One region of the Marinobacter sp. MA genome, then DNA from elsewhere that is predicted to be linked to it. Evidence: predicted binding sites of a transcription regulator. Region 1 holds the regulator's gene; the other holds the start of a gene.
What was found. The regulator FliA, encoded in region 1, starts transcription of late flagellar genes. The targets are predictions, from matches to a motif close to CTAAAGTTTNNNNNNNNNNNGCCGNTAA.
Positions count from the first base shown of each region.

Region 1 (8,532 bases):
GATCATGGCCATTCGCTGATCCAGCTCACCCACCAGTTTTTCCAGGTAGGTGCTGGCCTCGAGTGTTTCCTCGTTGCGGATCTGGCCGACAACACTGACCCGGGCAACAGGAATGAGGCTCAGAACACCGTCGAGCATGCCAAGCCCGGCCCGGAGGATCGGAACGATGGTGACTTTCTTGCCGTGAATCTGTTCCACATTCACTGGGCCGGCCCAGCCTTCGATGGTTTTTTCCTGCAGGTTAAAGTCCTTGGTGGCCTCGTAGGTCAGAAGTGCACCAACTTCCTGTGCCAGCTCCCGGAAATTCTTGGTGCTGATATCCGCACGGCGCATGATGCCGAGCTTGTGGCGGATCAGAGGGTGTTTTACCTCGTGGATTGGCATGGGGTCACCTGTGTGTCTGGTTGGGGTTTTAGCGTCGCAATTAAATGGCGCAAGGATACCGCATCTGGCAAGGCGAGTCAGGCCGCAAATGGCCGGTTCGCGGAAATCCACTAAGGGCTGGTACGGATCTTGCGATAACTCTTCCAAACGACGCCGCCGCGTCAGATTTTCGACCTTTGAAACGCCTGCAGGCACGGCCAATCGGAGAAGTATCCGGCATGGACAGAGCTTTAGTCCTCAATAACGTCAAAACCCTGACGCGGGGAAATCTGGGCATTCCCATCATGCTGATGGGCTTGCTCGGTATGATGATTCTGCCCATGCCGGCGTTTTTGCTGGACGTGTTCTTCACGTTCAACATCACCCTGTCGATTGTCATTCTGCTGGTCTGTGTCTACGCCCTTCGGCCCATGGAGTTTGCCTCTTTCCCCACGGTACTGCTGGTGGCCACGCTGCTGCGTCTGGCCCTGAACGTGGCGTCCACCCGGATCGTTCTGTTGAACGGCCACGAGGGCGGCGACGCGGCCGGTAAGGTGATCGAATCCTTCGGTGCGGTACTCATCGGAGGCAACTACGCCGTGGGTCTGGTGGTCTTTGCGATCCTGATGATCATTAACTTCCTGGTGGTCACCAAGGGCGCCGGCCGGGTCTCCGAAGTGAGTGCCCGTTTCACCCTGGATGCCATGCCCGGCAAACAGATGGCCATTGATGCGGATCTCAACGCCGGCCTGATCAATCAGGACGAAGCCAAGCATCGCCGGGCCGAGATTGCCCAGGAGGCGGATTTCTATGGTTCCATGGACGGTGCGTCCAAGTTCGTTAAAGGCGATGCCATTGCCGGCTTGCTCATTCTTGCCATTAACATCGTCGGCGGGATCGCCATCGGTATGCTCCAGCATGGCCTGGATTTCGGGCTGGCCATGGAGCGCTATGCGCTATTGACCATTGGTGACGACCTGGTGGCACAGATTCCCTCGCTGCTGCTGTCCACGTCTGCGGCGATCATGGTAACGCGGGTTACTTCCAGCCAGGACATGGGCGGCCAGATCCTGCAGCAGATGTTCAGTGCACCGAAGGCACTGTCCATTGCCGCTGGAATCCTGATTATCCTCGGCCTGATTCCCGGCATGCCTCACGTGGCCTTCCTCGGTCTGGGTGCGCTGGCGGGCGGCGCTGCCTGGTATATCTGGAAACACCAGAGGCAGACTGTCGAGGAGGGCGCCTTCCCGGCCAGGGGCGCTGGCGGCGCGGCACCACGACCGGCGGGGCGGGATCTGCCGCCGGGCGGAGACGCGGGTGGCGATCAGGCACGTCAGCTGCCGGCACCCGGAGAGACCAAAGAGCTGGGTTGGGACGATGTGTCCACCGTCGATATCGTCGGTCTGGAAGTCGGGTACCGGCTGATTCCGCTGGTCGATAAATCCCAGGGCGGTCAGTTGCTCAGTCGCATCAAGGGCGTTCGCAAAAAACTGTCCCAGGATCTGGGTTTCCTGATGCCTTCGGTTCATATTCGCGACAATCTGGACCTGATGCCCAACGTCTATCGCATCACCCTGATGGGCGTAACCATCGCCGAGGCGGAGATTCACCCGGACCGGGAGCTGGCCATCGACCCCGGCCAGGTATTTGGAAAGGTTGAAGGGATTGAAGGAAAGGATCCGGCGTTCGGTCTTGATGCCTGTTGGATCGAGCCCGATAAGAAAGACCAGGCACAGACCCTTGGTTATACCGTGGTCGATGCCAGTACCGTGGTTGCCACCCATCTGAACCAGGTGTTGCAGAAACACGCCCACGAACTGCTGGGCCACGAGGAAGTCCAGAAGTGGCTGGATCAGCTTGAGAAGATTTCTCCGAAGCTGGCCGAAGAGCTGGTACCCACCACCGTTTCCATCAGCCTGCTCCTGAAGGTCTTGCAGAACCTGCTGAAGGAGGAAGTGCCGATCCGGGATATGCGGTCCATTGCCGAGGCCATCGTGAATGTTCATCCGAAGAGTCAGGATCCCAAGCTGCTGACCACGGTAGCCCGGCAGTCCCTGCGCCGGATGATTGTCCAGAGCATCTGCGGCAACGAATCAGAGATACCGGTGATCACCCTGGATCCGGACTTGGAACAGTTATTGCTGAAGTCTGTTCAGCAGAGTCAACAATCCGGCGGTCAGGAAGACATTGGCCTGGTTCTGGAGCCGAATATGGTTGAGAAGCTCCAGCGATCGCTTCAGGAGAGCGTCCAGCGCCAGGAAATGCTTGGCAAACCGGCCATTCTGCTGGTGTCCGGGCCACTGCGGCCGGTCCTGGCGAAGTTTGCCAGCTATGGGGTAGAGCGACTGCACGTGCTCTCGTACCAGGAAATTCCGGATAACAAACAGATTACGATCGTGGCGTCCGTTGGCCAGTAACGGCGCGGATGACAGAGCGGACAGCGCCGGCACGGCGTTGCCGGTGGAGGAAGAGGCATCATGAAAGTAAAACGGTTTTTTGCTCAGACCATGGCAGAGGCGCTGAAACAGGTCAGTGAACAGATGGGGCCGGATGCCGTGATTCTTTCCAACCGTCGGGTCGACGGTGGTGTCGAAATCGTGACGGCGCTGGACTATGACGAAAACATGGCGCGCCAGCGCCTGGGCAACCAGGCCGAAGAAGCCACCAACGGATCCCGCCTGGCAGAAATGCAGGCTGACCAGCATCGTCGTCTCGAGGATGAATTGAGCCGATCCCGTGACCGCATCCGTGAAGTCAGGGAAAAGCGTGCCTCCCAGGGAGCCGGCTACTCAGGTCCGTCGTTTGTTGCTGTTCAGGAAACGGTCGGCGGCGATTTCGGTGATAGTGTGGCTGAGCCCCAGGCGCCGAAGGATGTCTATTCTGATGAACTCGCACAGATGCGTGCCGAGATCAGCTCCCTCAGGGATATGATGCAGGGTGGTCGCTCGCAGCCGGACTCTGTGGTTTCGACAAACACGGCTGTTCAGCAAAGGCTGGCCGAGCGCCTGCAGGAATTCGGCCTGGGCAGCGAGCTGGCAGGGTCAATTTCCCGTCGCCATAAGGCAGGGCGACTGGAAGATGGTTGGAAGCAGTCCCTGAAAATGCTGTGCACCGGCGTCCGGACCTCTCGCATGGAGTGGCTTGATGAGGGGGGCGCCTATGCGCTGGTGGGTCCTACCGGTTCCGGCAAGACCACCACGATTGGAAAGCTGGCGGCGCGGTATGTGCTCAAGCATGGCTCCGACTCCCTGGCTCTGGTCACCACCGATCGATACCGGGTGGCGGCGCACGAGCAGTTGTTCGTGTTCGGTCGTATCCTGAATGTGCCGGTTCGGGTGGTGGATGAGACTCACAGCCTGGACGATATTCTGGACGAGCTGTCAGACCGTCACCTGGTTCTGATTGATACTGCCGGGCTGACAAGTTCGGATAAAGGTTATCAGGAACAGCTGGCCGAACTGGCTCGCAGCCATCACAATGTCAAAACGCATCTGGTCGTCTCGGCAACCAGTCAGCCGCGCATCATGAAATCCGTCTGGCATTGCTATAAGATGGCAAATCTTGCGGGCTGTGTGATGACCAAGATCGATGAGGCCCTCACATTGGGTGAGTCCCTCGGTTTTGTCATGGAAACCGGTCTGCCGGTAGCCTACTACACAGACGGGCAGAAGATTCCTGAAGATCTGCACCACGCAGAAGCTGTTCCGCTGGTGCGGCTGGCCGTGGATCGGCTTAAAACACTCCAGCAACAGCAGGCGGTCGCAGAGGGCCTGAAAGAGCACGCCTGAGACCGGACAGATTGACAGCAGGCGTCGGAAACGCACCGGCGAAACGTGGCAAGAGACAAAAAACAGTATGAGCAGAGCACATCCGGTACAGGTGATTGCAGTTTCCGGCGGTAAAGGTGGAGTCGGCAAGAGTAACGTGTCGGTCAACCTCGGAATTGCCCTGGCGCAGAAAGGCCGGAGAGTGGTGCTGCTCGACGCCGATCTTGGGCTCGCCAACATCGACGTATTGCTGGGCATCACCGCCAACCGTAACCTTCAGGATGTTCTGGCAGGCGACTGTGACCTCAAGGACGTTCTGGTAAATGGTCCCGGCGGCATAAAGATCGTTCCTGCCTCGTCAGGTACCCAGCGGATGACCCAGCTCAGTCCCATGGAGCATGCCGGGCTTATTAATGCGTTCAGCGAGCTGGGGGATCAGATCGATGTCCTGATCGTCGACACCGCCGCCGGTATCTCCGAATCGGTGGTCAGCTTTCTCAGGGCGTCCCAGGAGTTACTGTTGGTTGTGTGTGACGAACCCACGTCCATCACCGATGCCTACGCCCTGATCAAGCTGATGAACCGGGATTATGGAACCAATCGTTTCCGCATTCTTGCCAACCAGGTGCGGAATGAGCAGGAAGGCCGGCATCTGTTCGAAAAACTGACTCGGGTCACCGAGCGCTTCCTCGATGTGGCACTACAATATGTCGGTATAGTCCCCTACGATGAGGCAGTGAAGAAAGCAGTCCAGAGACAGAGGGCAGTGCTGGATGCCTATCCCAGAGCGAAAGCCTCCCTGGCCATCAAGTCTCTGGCCGACAAGGTAGACAGCTGGCCGTTGCCGTCCTCACCCCGTGGACATCTGGAATTCTTTGTGGAGCGGCTCGTCGAAGTCTGAATCGGATCCAGTCAAACAAGAAACCGGATACATGACATTGGCGAAAAACCTCGGAATCTATAACCAGTCCGGTGCGCAGAAAGCATCTCAGCTTGTTGAGCAACACGCGCCGCTGGTCAAGAAAATCGCCCTCCATTTGATGGCCCGCCTGCCGGCTTCCGTTCAGCTTGAAGATCTTATGCAGGCCGGCATGATTGGCCTGCTTGAGGCTGCCCAGCGATACAGTTCCACCAAAGGAGCCACCTTCGAGACCTACGCCGGTATCCGGATTCGTGGGGCGATGGTCGATGAAATCCGCAAGGGCGACTGGGTTCCCCGCTCCGTGCATCGAAACGCCCGTCGCATTTCCCAGGCCATCAAGGCTGTGGAAGACCGGCTTGGCCGGGAAGCCCAGGATCAGGAAGTGGCCGAGGAGCTGGGCATGGAGCTTGCGGAGTATCATTCCTATCTTTCCGATTCCAACAGTGGCCGACTTTTTAGCCTCGATGAGCTCAATGAATCCGGAGAGCTGCCGATAGAACAGACAGAGACGCAGGATAACCCTCTGGAGGGGTTGTCCTCCGATGCCTTCCGGCGGAGCCTGGCTGAGGCCATTGAAGACCTGCCGGAGCGGGAAAAACTGGTTCTGAGCCTTTATTACCAGGAAGAGCTGAACCTCAAGGAAATAGGCGCCGTGCTGGGCGTCAGCGAGAGCAGGGTCAGCCAGATTCACAGCCAGGCTGCCTTGCGCCTTCGGGGGCGGTTGTCGGATTGGCGCCAGGAACCGGACAGCTGATTGCGTTCAGTCTGTGTCTGCGAAGGGGCAGTCTGTAGTTTTTGGTAACCGATGCTTTACAACGGAAGCAAAGGTCTGACAATAAGCGGTTTAAACAGCGGCCTGCTAGACTTTGAACGCGAAGGTCAAACGAATTCCGGGTGTTACTAACTGGAGGTCCCATTGGACAAAAACATGAAAATCCTCATTGTGGATGATTTCTCCACAATGCGACGGATCATCAAAAACCTGCTGCGTGATCTGGGCTTCACCAACACCGATGAAGCAGACGATGGCAACACAGCCTTGCCGATGCTGAAGAGCGGCAAATACGACTTTCTGGTCACCGACTGGAACATGCCGGGCATGTCCGGGTTCGATCTTCTGAAGGCTGTCCGGGCTGACGAGAATCTGAAAACCCTGCCGGTATTGATGGTAACGGCTGAGGCGAAGCGCGACCAGATTGTTGCCGCGGCTCAGGCGGGCGTGAACGGCTACGTTGTCAAACCGTTCACTGCCGCTGTGCTCAAGGAAAAGATTGAGAAAATCTTTGAAAGAATCCAGTAACCAGAGGTCGGATGGCTCTCATGAGCGATAGCAAAAAGAACCATCGGGGCCTTGAGCCGGAGGTGACCGAAAAGCTCCAGCGGCAGGCAGCAGAGCTGGCAGAGAGTGTTGATGCCGGTGATTATGCCAAAGCCATGACCCTGATCAATGAACTCAGCGAGGTCAGGGATCAAAGTCTGTACCGCGAGGTAGGGCGATTGACCCGGAGCCTGCACGAAGCCATCCGGAACTTCCAGATTGACCCCCGGAACGCGGAACAGCAGGAAGCGCTGTCGAAGATGACAGACGCCTCCGATCGCCTCGAATACGTTGTGCAGATGACCGGCGAAGCGGCCAACCGCACCATGGACCTGGTTGAGGAAACCATGCCGGTGGCCAACGCGTTTCGTGAAGAAGCGGCCTCCTTGCGGGACGAATGGCAACGTCTGCGTCGTCGGGAGATGCAGCCGGCGGAGTTCCGGGAACTGTACGGCCGTATTGATCGCTTTTTTGTCAGCACAGCCAGCGACGCTGACACCATGTACAACAATCTTTCGGAAATTCTGCTTGCTCAGGATTATCAGGGATTTGACACCGCCCTTAAGCACCGCCCTGGTGATGAGGAGCAGCTCTGCGATTGAGAGGGAAGTCAGACCGGGCCCAGATCAAGGCCGATGAGCGTGAAGATGTAGTTTCGGGACAGGATGACGTTGACGACCTGTTGTCCAGTCTCGGTTTCTGAACAAAGAGGGTAACGCATGGCGTTTGATGCTGATGAAGAGATTTTGCAGGACTTCCTGGTAGAAGCCGGTGAAATTCTCGAAAAGCTGTCAGAGCAGTTGGTAGATCTTGAGCAACATCCTGACGACAGTGATCTGCTCAACGCCATTTTCCGTGGCTTTCACACCGTTAAAGGCGGCGCGGGCTTCCTTCAGCTTGAAGCGCTGGTAAATTGCTGCCACTCCGCCGAGAACGTTTTCGATACCCTGCGCAATCACAAGCGTAAGGTGGACTCCGAACTGATGGACGTGGTTCTGGAGGCCCTGGATAACGTTAATGCCATGTTTGAAGAGGTTCGCAATCACGAGGAACCAACACCGGCTCCGGACGAACTGATTGCCCGCCTCGATGCCCTGGCCCTGCCAGAGGGTGAGGGAGCGCCTGTCGCCGACCCTCAGCCGGAACACGAAGAGAATGAACCGTCGGAGGATGGCGGCGACATCACCGACGACGAATTCGAACGGCTTCTGGATGCCTTGCAGGACGAAAAGAGCGAAGAACAGGCACCGGCTTCAGACTCCGGAGCGTCTTCCGGTGACCGGGAGGGTTCCGGAGATGACGAGATAACCGACGACGAGTTCGAGGCGCTGCTCGACCAGCTGCACGGAAAAGGGCAGTTTGCCGGCGCACCTGCGGGCGAGGACGATGCTGTCAGCAAAGAAGAAAAGCCGGCGGCCAAGGCAGAAGGCGGTGGCAGCGACGATCTGATCACCGACGACGAATTCGAAAAACTGCTGGACGATCTCCATGGCAAGGGTGGAAGCCCGACTGCCGGCGGAGAGTCCTCCACTCCGAAAAAGCCCGCGGGTGCGAAGGAGCCTTCAGCGCCGAAAGAGCCGTCAGCGCCGAAAGAGCCCTCAGCGCCCAAAGAGCCAGCCAAGCCAAAAGCAGAGGCACCGAAGCCCGGGAAGCCGGAGACCAAAGGCGCTGCCACCCCTGCGATGCCCGCCCGCGAACACGCGCCCTCGGCTGAAACAACGGTGCGTGTTGACACCAAGCGTCTCGACGACATCATGAACATGGTGGGTGAACTGGTGCTGGTGCGTAACCGCTTGCAGCGTCTGGGCGCGGAAAGCGAAGACGAACACATGCACAAAGCCGTGTCCAACCTGGATGTGGTCACCACCGACCTCCAGTCTGCCGTCATGCAGACCCGTATGCAGCCGATCAAGAAGGTGTTCGGCCGGTTCCCCCGGGTTGTGCGTGACCTGGCCCGGAACCTCAAGAAAGAGGTCAACCTGGTGATGCACGGTGAAGACACCGATCTGGACAAGAATCTGGTCGAAGCGCTGTCTGATCCGCTGGTTCACCTGGTGCGAAACTCGGTCGATCACGGGATCGAAGCCCCGGAAGTGCGCGAGAAAGCAGGTAAGCCACGCCAGGGTACGGTAACCCTGTCTGCCGAACAGGAGGGGGATCAT
Region 1 is NZ_CP103058.1:2,775,632-2,784,163, reverse strand. It holds gene upp (uracil phosphoribosyltransferase) at 1-384, opposite strand, end outside; gene flhA (flagellar biosynthesis protein FlhA) at 603-2,780, shown strand; gene flhF (flagellar biosynthesis protein FlhF) at 2,841-4,151, shown strand; gene NUW46_RS12860 (MinD/ParA family protein) at 4,219-5,031, shown strand; gene NUW46_RS12855 (RNA polymerase sigma factor FliA) at 5,063-5,806, shown strand; gene cheY (chemotaxis response regulator CheY) at 5,969-6,352, shown strand; partial or broken gene NUW46_RS12845 (protein phosphatase CheZ) at 6,373-7,073, shown strand; gene NUW46_RS12840 (chemotaxis protein CheW) at 7,090-8,532, shown strand, end outside.

Region 2 (8,532 bases), 1.1 Mb from region 1:
CTCCCGCCTGACCGGCATCTGCACCGGCGATCAGGCCATGTTTGTACGACGGGATACTTTCGAGGCGCTGGGCGGCTTTCAGCCTATGCCGCTGATGGAAGATGTGGAGTTTTCACGTCGTCTTTGCCTGGTGTCCCGTCCCTTCTGTATAAACGAACCTGTTGTTACCGATAGCCGCCGTTGGCAGAAAAATGGTGCCTGGCGAACGATTCTTCTTATGTGGCAACTGCGCTGGCGTTACTGGCGTGGTGAATCGCCAGAGTCTCTGGCCCAAATCTATCGATCGGATGTGCGCAATGCCCCAAAGTAACTTTCCGTCGGCGGTCTTTCTGCAGTTTGCCAAATGGCCGGAGGCTGGCCGGGTAAAAACCCGTTTGATGCCGGAGTTAGGCGCTGTGGGCGCACTTGATGCCCACATCCGACTTACGCTGGCGGTGCTGGATAACCTGTGTGCGACCGGCTACCCGGTAGAGTTCTGGTGGGACCGACCGGCTGATGATCGGCCCGGCGAGGCCGAATCGATTGTTGAAGAACTGGAAGGTGCAGGTCTGCATCAGGGCGTCCAGCAGGGCAGGACGCTCGGGGAGCGGATGCACCGCGCCCTCAGTCAGTCACTTGGGGATTACGAGCGGGCCCTGATTGTTGGCAGTGATTGCCCGTCGGTGGACCCGGATTATGCCCGAAAGGCGGTTGCCTGTTTGGCGGATTATGACGTTGTGCTCGGCCCGTCAGACGATGGCGGCTATGTGCTGATTGGGGCCTCCAGAGTGGCGGAGGGAATGCTCGACGACATTGCCTGGGGGACGCCCGAGGTTCTGACTCAAACCTGTGATCGACTGGAAGAGTCGGGGCTCAGCTATTGTTTGCTCGAGCCCCGCTGGGATGTTGACGAGCCCGAGGACTGGGCTCGTTTTCTGCGTACCTGCTAATGTTTTCAGCTGGCGGGTACCGGTGGCAGTTCCGTTAGCCTGCCCAAAGCCCGACTCGCCTCAAGGCCGTCTCCGCCGGTCACAACCTGCAGGCTCTGGTCTCGCTCCAGAACCGACTTCCGGAACGTTTCAAGCAGTGCCGCTTTACTCACGCCTCGCACCGCGTCGGCCAGTTGCTCACGGGAATCAAAGCTTTCCATGTCTCGATCAATCTCGCGCCAGTAGCGGCTGGAGATCTCGCCAAGTTGCCGGTCTTTCTCCAGCAGTTTGCTGATGACGGCCTGCTTTTCGCGTTCCAGACGCTCCGCTGTCAATGCTGACAAGGTCTCCTCGAAGCTGTTGGAAAACTCCTGAACGGCCTGGTCGATCTCTGCGCGCGTTGCCGACGGTGATTGCACCACAAACCCGAGGGCAGGCGTCTCCAGCATTTCGAAAGGCGTCGCGTATACGATATAGCCCAACTGGCGGTTGGTTCTTATTTCCTCATAGAACGGGCTGCTGATGATCTGGGCCAGCAGACGGAATCGGGCCCGTTCCTCGAAGCTGGTGTTGTCGCCCTGCATGTAGAGTGTATAGCCGGTGTCCGGGTGGTCTACCTCAATGGAAACCATCGTTTCAGTGTCTGGCAACTGACGTACCTGACTGCGGTCTACCTCGGTCAATTCACTGTTGCCCAGAACAATCGCGTCGATCTGCCGCGCCAGGTTCAGGGCCGAGGCTTCCGTGAGATTTCCATGGGCCAGCATGACCGGGTCCACCTGTGAGAGCAGGGCCTCCGAGAAGGAGTTCAGTTCATCGAAGCTCACTTCCCGGGCAGCCTTGAGCTTGGCGTCAGTCGGCCAGGCACCTTCGATAAGGGACGTCTGTACGAACTCCGAGGTCTGTTCCACCGGGCGGTCCTTGGCCTTGTTCTGAAGGCCGTCAATCAGCTGTTGCCGGGCGATTTCAAAACGCTGCTCCGTTAGCTCTGGTGTAGCCACCTGGACCAGTATCCGGTTCATCAGGGTATGGAGTTTATCGTTGTAACCGCCGACACGAACCGTGATACCCCTCAGATGAGGGTAAACACTGTAATCCAGGCCCGCGAGGCTGGCGGAGTAGGCCCAGGCATTCAGATTGGTATTGATGGTGTCTACCAGCAGCTGGGTCAGAACGTAGCTGCGGGCCGAAGCCCGGGTGGCTGGCGTTCGAAGACCCACGAACACATTGGCTTTCGGGGTATCAAACCGGGTGTCCCGGGCAAACCAGACATCCATTCCTTCAAGTGCGCCGAGTCTTGTCGGCTGGTCCATCGTGCTTCCCGATACCATCGCCAGATCTTCCGGCACGAAGGGGTTTTCAGGGGGTAAACGCAGCTGGGCCGAGAGCTCAGGGAGGCTCCGAGCCGTGAGCATTTCCGGGTTCAGGGCTTCCCGGGTCCAGGCGGCGTTGTACCAGTCGGTGCGATTCGGATTCTCCAGTTCAGGTTCCGGTGCCAGAACGAAGGCAAGCAGGTTTTCCGGTGTCAGTTTGTCCAGAATGTCGCGATACTGCTCCGGTGCAAAGCGCTCAACCAGCCAGGGAGCCCGCAGTACGTCTTCCGGCGGATAGTCCTGCAGGTAACGTGAGAGGCGCATCGCCTCATGCAGGGGATTACCCTGCTCGCGGAACCGGAAGTCTATTCGTGCCAGGTTCTGCATCTCGAGGAAGCGCTGCTCGCTGATTCCTTTCTGGCGAACCTTTTCAATGTACTCGAATACCAACGGCAAAATGTCCTCATGGCGAGCTAGCCCCTCTGGTGTCAGGGAAATGCTGATCTCGAGGGTGGCGTTTTCACCGGTATCCATGCCCAGACCTGCGGAGAGGCTCTCGGCCAGACCGGCCTTTTTAAGTACATCGAAAAGACTGCCTGGGCCCTCATGGCCAAGCAGGTTGGCCACGTAGCTGACGGGCTTGGTGCGGTAGTTTTCTTCCTGGGATGGAATCGGGAAGGTAAGCGACAGGCTGCGAACATCCTTGAGCGCTTCTGCTGTTACCTTGGCCGGGAGGTCCTCCGCCCGGTAAAGGCTGGCCACATGGCGTTTGGTTTCGAGGTTTCGGTTTTCGATGGCATCGAACCGGCCTCGCACCATGGATTCCAGTTCGTCCAGGGTTTGCGGCCCGTAAACCGCCAGGCTCATGATGTTCGAGGAGTAGTGCTGCTTCCAGAACTCGATCAGGTCAGGCCGGAGCGGGTTGTCTTCGGTGTTCTCCAGGGTGCTGAGGTTGCCCACCGCAAACTGGCTGAAGGAGTGGTCGGGATTACTAGCGGCTTTTTTTACGGAATAGAATCGGCGCCCATCGTCTTTTTGTTTGGCGCTGAATTCCGAGTGCACGGCGTTGCGTTCACGGTCCACCAGTTCGGCGGTAAACAGGGGTGCGGAAAACTGCTGCGCGAATCGGTCCAGGGCCGGTTCCAGAAATTCGGCTTGAACATCGAAGAAATAATTCGTGTCCTGGAATGCAGTGAAGGCATTGTGCTGGCCGCCATGGCTCTTGATGAACTGCTGGTATTCCCCTGGATCCGGATATTTCTCGGTTCCAAGGAACAGCATGTGCTCCAGGAAGTGGGAGAGTCCTTCCCGATCCGCCGGATCGTCCCCGCTACCGACGGCAACGTTCATCGAGGCAGCCGCTTTGTCGGCATCCTGATCCGAAACCAGAATCACCTTCAGGGCATTATCCAGTTCGATGAACCGGTACTGGTTATCGTCATTGGGGCTCTTCTCCGGAATCTGGGCTGCAAAAGCAAGGGTGCTGAACAGCACAAGTGTCAGCAGGGAAAACAGGCGTGATATCGGGTTCTGCATTGAGTTCTTCCTGACGGTGCGTGTGTTCATAGGTTCTCTGTGATTCGGAGAAGAGTTTCGTGTATCAGTGCATCGGCGCGCTGCGTGTGCTCTCTGGTTGCTGGTCCAATGTTTTACGAGCGAGATCCGCGGCTTTCTCACCGTCCAGCTGGCCAGAGGCGATACGCTCCAGAACCGTAGCCATGATGGCGACGGACTGTCGGTAATCGGCAAACTCGGCCTGGAAGGCATGATCAATGGCCTCGTAGACCGCCTGGATTTTCTCCTCGCGGGAACCTGCGTTTTCGGCGGTGTCGTTTATGGCCCTCAAACAGGCTCGGGCAATGGAAATGTATCGTTCTGCGTTGGGATTGTCTTTCTGCATGATTGGTGGTTCCGAAGATCGGTTTTCCTGTGAAAAGAAGAGATGCCAGAAGGCGCGATAAGTTCCCGATTATGTCATTGCTGGCGGGCGCTTTCATTGCTTTGCGGTAATCCGGAAATTGGGCATGCATGGGCCAATTCCTGTGCTAGTCTCAAAAGCATTGTGTCGGCGAACCGGACAGGCCCGTTGAGCGTGCGGGAGAAAATTTTTAGAGTAATAGCTCTATGCAAAACAAAGGCTTACAGAGTAAAAACTCTAAAAAAGTTCGATACATGAAGGTTGCAATTAAGTACAATGCCGGCGTTTCCGGAAAACTCTAAGACTTTAGTCGTATGAGTGCCGGCATGGATAGACAACAACAGAGCAACAGGCAGGGTGGAAGATCGATGAATTATTTCCTGACGGGTGGCACCGGATTTATTGGCCGTTTCCTCGTGGAGAAGCTTCTGGCACGTGGGGGTACTGTCCACGTTCTGGTGCGTGAACAATCCCAGGACAAGTTGGACAAATTGCGCGAGCGGTGGGGTGCGGACGAAACCCAGGTGAAGGCTGTCATAGGCGACCTGACCAGCAAAAATCTGGGTATTGACGCCAAGACACTGAAAGCCCTGAAAGGGAAAATCGACCACTTCTTTCACCTCGCCGCCGTGTACGACATGGGGGCAGACGAAGAAGCTCAGCAGGCGACCAACATCGAGGGCACTCGGGCTGCGGTGAGTGCTGCCGAGGCAATGGGCGCCAAACACTTCCATCACGTGTCTTCCATCGCGGCTGCCGGTCTGTTCAAGGGGATCTTCCGCGAAGACATGTTCGAGGAAGCCGAGAAACTGGACCATCCTTACCTGCGTACCAAGCACGAATCTGAAAAGGTGGTTCGGGAGGAATGTAAGGTTCCCTTCCGCATTTACCGCCCGGGCATGGTAATTGGTCATTCTTCTACCGGCGAAATGGACAAGGTGGATGGCCCCTACTACTTCTTCAAGATGATTCAGAAAATTCGCCATGCGCTACCCCAGTGGGTGCCGACCATTGGTGTCGAAGGCGGGCGTCTGAACATTGTGCCGGTGGATTTCGTAGTTAACGCCATGGACCACATTGCCCACCTTGAGGGTGAAGACGGCAAGTGCTTCCACCTGGTGGACAGTGATCCGTACAAGGTTGGCGAAATCCTCAATATCTTCAGTGAGGCGGGGCACGCACCCAAGATGGGGATGCGGATTGATTCCAGAATGTTCGGCTTTATTCCGCCGTTCATTCGCCAGAGTCTGAAGAATCTTCCGCCCGTGAAGCGGCTGACCTCGGCAATCCTCGACGACATGGGCATTCCGCCCTCCGTGATGTCATTCATCAATTACCCGACCAGATTCGACGCCCGTGAAACCGAGCGCGTTTTGAAAGGCACCGGTATTGAAGTGCCCCGGCTGCCGGACTACGCGCCGGTGATCTGGGACTACTGGGAGCGCAATCTGGACCCGGACCTGTTCAAGGACCGCACGCTCAAGGGCACGGTTGAAGGTCGCGTGTGCGTAGTGACAGGTGCAACGTCCGGTATCGGTCTGGCCACGGCGCAAAAACTGGCAGACGCTGGCGCCATCCTGGTGATCGGCGCCCGGAAACTGGAGCGTCTGAAGGAAGTGACCGCGGAGCTGGAGTCTCGCGGAGCGAGCGTGCACGCCTATCCGTGCGATTTCTCCGACATGGACGCGTGCGATGAGTTTGTGAAGACCGTTCTGGATAACCACGGCCACGTGGATGTGCTGGTCAACAATGCCGGGCGTTCCATTCGCCGGTCACTGGACCTGTCGTTCGATCGATTCCACGATTTCGAGCGCACCATGCAGCTGAACTACTTCGGTTCCGTGCGCCTGATCATGGGCTTTGCGCCGAAGATGCTGGAGAACCGCCGAGGGCACGTAGTGAACATCTCGTCTATCGGGGTGTTGACCAACGCGCCCCGATTCTCGGCCTACGTGGCGTCCAAGTCTGCCCTGGATGCATTCAGCCGTTGCGCTGCTGCGGAGTGGTCAGATCGCAACGTGACCTTCACCACCATCAACATGCCGTTGGTGAAGACCCCGATGATTGCGCCGACCAAGATCTACGATTCTGTGCCTACCCTGACGCCGGATGAGGCCGCAGGCATGGTCGCTGACGCGATTGTTTATCGACCGAAACGCATCGCGACTCGTCTCGGGATTTTTGCCCAGGTGCTGCATGCCCTGGCACCCAAGATGGGCGAGATTGTCATGAACACCGGTTACCGGATGTTCCCGGATTCACCTGCCGCCGCCGGCAGTCGATCCGGCGAGAAGCCGAAGGTGTCCACAGAGCAGGTGGCTTTCGCCGCCATCATGCGGGGCATCTACTGGTAACGTGGTAGCGCCTGAATCGAGTGGGAGGGGAGTTACTTCCCCTCCCATTTCGATTGGTTAAACAAGATTCGCCTCTTTTTTGAGTTGTTCTGGGCTAAAGAAAACCTGCCGATAGCCGATGGTTAACATAAGAACAATATAAAAGAAGGGCTATTGATGACTCTCAAGAAACGTCTTTTGCTGACCTTGCTGCTGGTTGGCCTGCTTCCCGTCATTGCCATCTCGTTTTTTAACGCCGAAATTGCCCGACAGAGCCTGACGGAACAGGCGTTGCAACAACTCTCTATTGCGGCTACCAACAAGCAGCATAGTGTTGAAGATTATCTCAGCACTATTGCCCGGCAGCTGAAAGCCATGGCCAATAATCGCGGGACCCGAACGGCGGCCCAGGGGTTTGGTTTGGCATTTCAGAATTACGAAAAACTGGTACAAGAGGAGCAGTCGACCTTACGAGAAAACGTCGAGGCTTATTATCAGCAGAATTTCTTGCCACCCTTACAGCAAAATGGTGGTGCTAAGGGACGTTCAGCCTCGGATTTTGTTGCATCCCTCAGCAAAAACAGCCTGGCTCTGCAGATGGGTTACATCGTGGACAACCCAAATCCTGTGGGGCAGAAAGACGAATTGGTATCGGCCGACGTCCATATCGCGCAGTTTTATAACACCCTTCACAAACAGTGGCACACCTCGTTCAAGGAGTTTCAGGAGGCGTTCGGCTACTACGATATTTATCTCATTGATGCCGATACAGGCCATGTTATCTATTCCGTAGCCAAAGAGGTTGATTTTGCTACCTCCCTGAAAGACGGTCCCTACGCGGATTCCGGCCTTGCGGCAGCTTATCGTCAGGCGCTGTCTGACGGACAGGATACTGCTCCGACTTTTGTTGATTTTACTCGGTATGTACCGTCCTACGGTGCGCCCGCCGGATTTGTGGCAACCCCCATATATTCCGAAAAGGATGAGCGGCTGGCCGTGCTGGCCTTCCAGTTCCCCATCGACAGCCTGAACAACATCATGATGGAGCGAGATGGCATGGGCGAAACCGGGGATGCCTATCTGGTGGGCCCGGATAACCTGATGCGGTCAGACTCATACCTGGATCCGGAAAACCGCAGCGTTGTCGCTTCCTTTGCCGACCCGGAGAATGGGCGCATAAGTTCGACATCGGTGGATGAAGCTCTGGCTGGGAATTCCGGTGAAGGCGTGGTTACGTCCTACCGGGGCGAACCAGTGTTTTCCGCCCACAGGCCAGTTGCTGTAGGCGGGTTGAACTGGGCGCTGGTGGCGGAGATCAGCGAAGACGAGGCCTTGGCGCCCGTGCGTGAAATGTGGATGCTGGCCGCGATAGCCATTGCTATTGTGATCCTGGCTGTAGTGGCCGTGGCGGTCTGGACCGCAGTGCGGATCATGAAACCCCTCGGCAGAGACCCGGCCGAATTGCAGGCACTGGCGGAGCAGGTGGCTGCGGGTAATCTGGTCATTGATTCGTCCGAAAGTGACAGGGCAACGGGTGTTTACGGCTCCATGCTCAAAATGGTGTCGGACCTGAAAGAAGTGATCTTCAGGGTCGAGGAGGCTTCCCAGCGCCAGGCCAGTGCATCTGAACAATTGTCGGGTACTTCCTCACATACTCTGGAGAGTGTGAATCAGCAGGCAGAGCAGACTGAGCAGGTGGCGTCGGCCATTGAGGAAATGTCCTCCGCCATCAACGAGGTGTCCCAGAACACCGCGGAATCGGCAGCCAGCGCCAAGCGCACTCATGAGGCGGTGAGCCGCAGCGCAGCCGAGGTGGAATCCTCCGCTGATGACACCCGTGCCATGGCCAGGGAACTGGAGGAAGCAGAGGCCGGCATAGAGGACTTGCGAAAGAATATGGAATCCATCACCAGGGTTCTGGATTCGATAAAGTCAATTGCCGACCAGACCAATTTGCTGGCTCTGAATGCCGCCATTGAAGCGGCCCGGGCCGGTGAACAGGGCCGGGGCTTCGCGGTGGTTGCGGATGAAGTGCGCAGCCTGGCCCAGAATAGCCAGAA
Region 2 is NZ_CP103058.1:1,636,892-1,645,423, forward strand. It holds gene NUW46_RS07695 (TIGR04283 family arsenosugar biosynthesis glycosyltransferase) at 1-310, shown strand, start outside; gene NUW46_RS07700 (TIGR04282 family arsenosugar biosynthesis glycosyltransferase) at 297-929, shown strand; gene NUW46_RS07705 (insulinase family protein) at 935-3,757, opposite strand; gene NUW46_RS07710 (hypothetical protein) at 3,822-4,121, opposite strand; gene NUW46_RS07715 (SDR family oxidoreductase) at 4,508-6,493, shown strand; gene NUW46_RS07720 (methyl-accepting chemotaxis protein) at 6,650-8,532, shown strand, end outside.
Region 2: the regulator FliA is predicted to act here: its motif matches at 6,588-6,615, upstream of NUW46_RS07720 (methyl-accepting chemotaxis protein).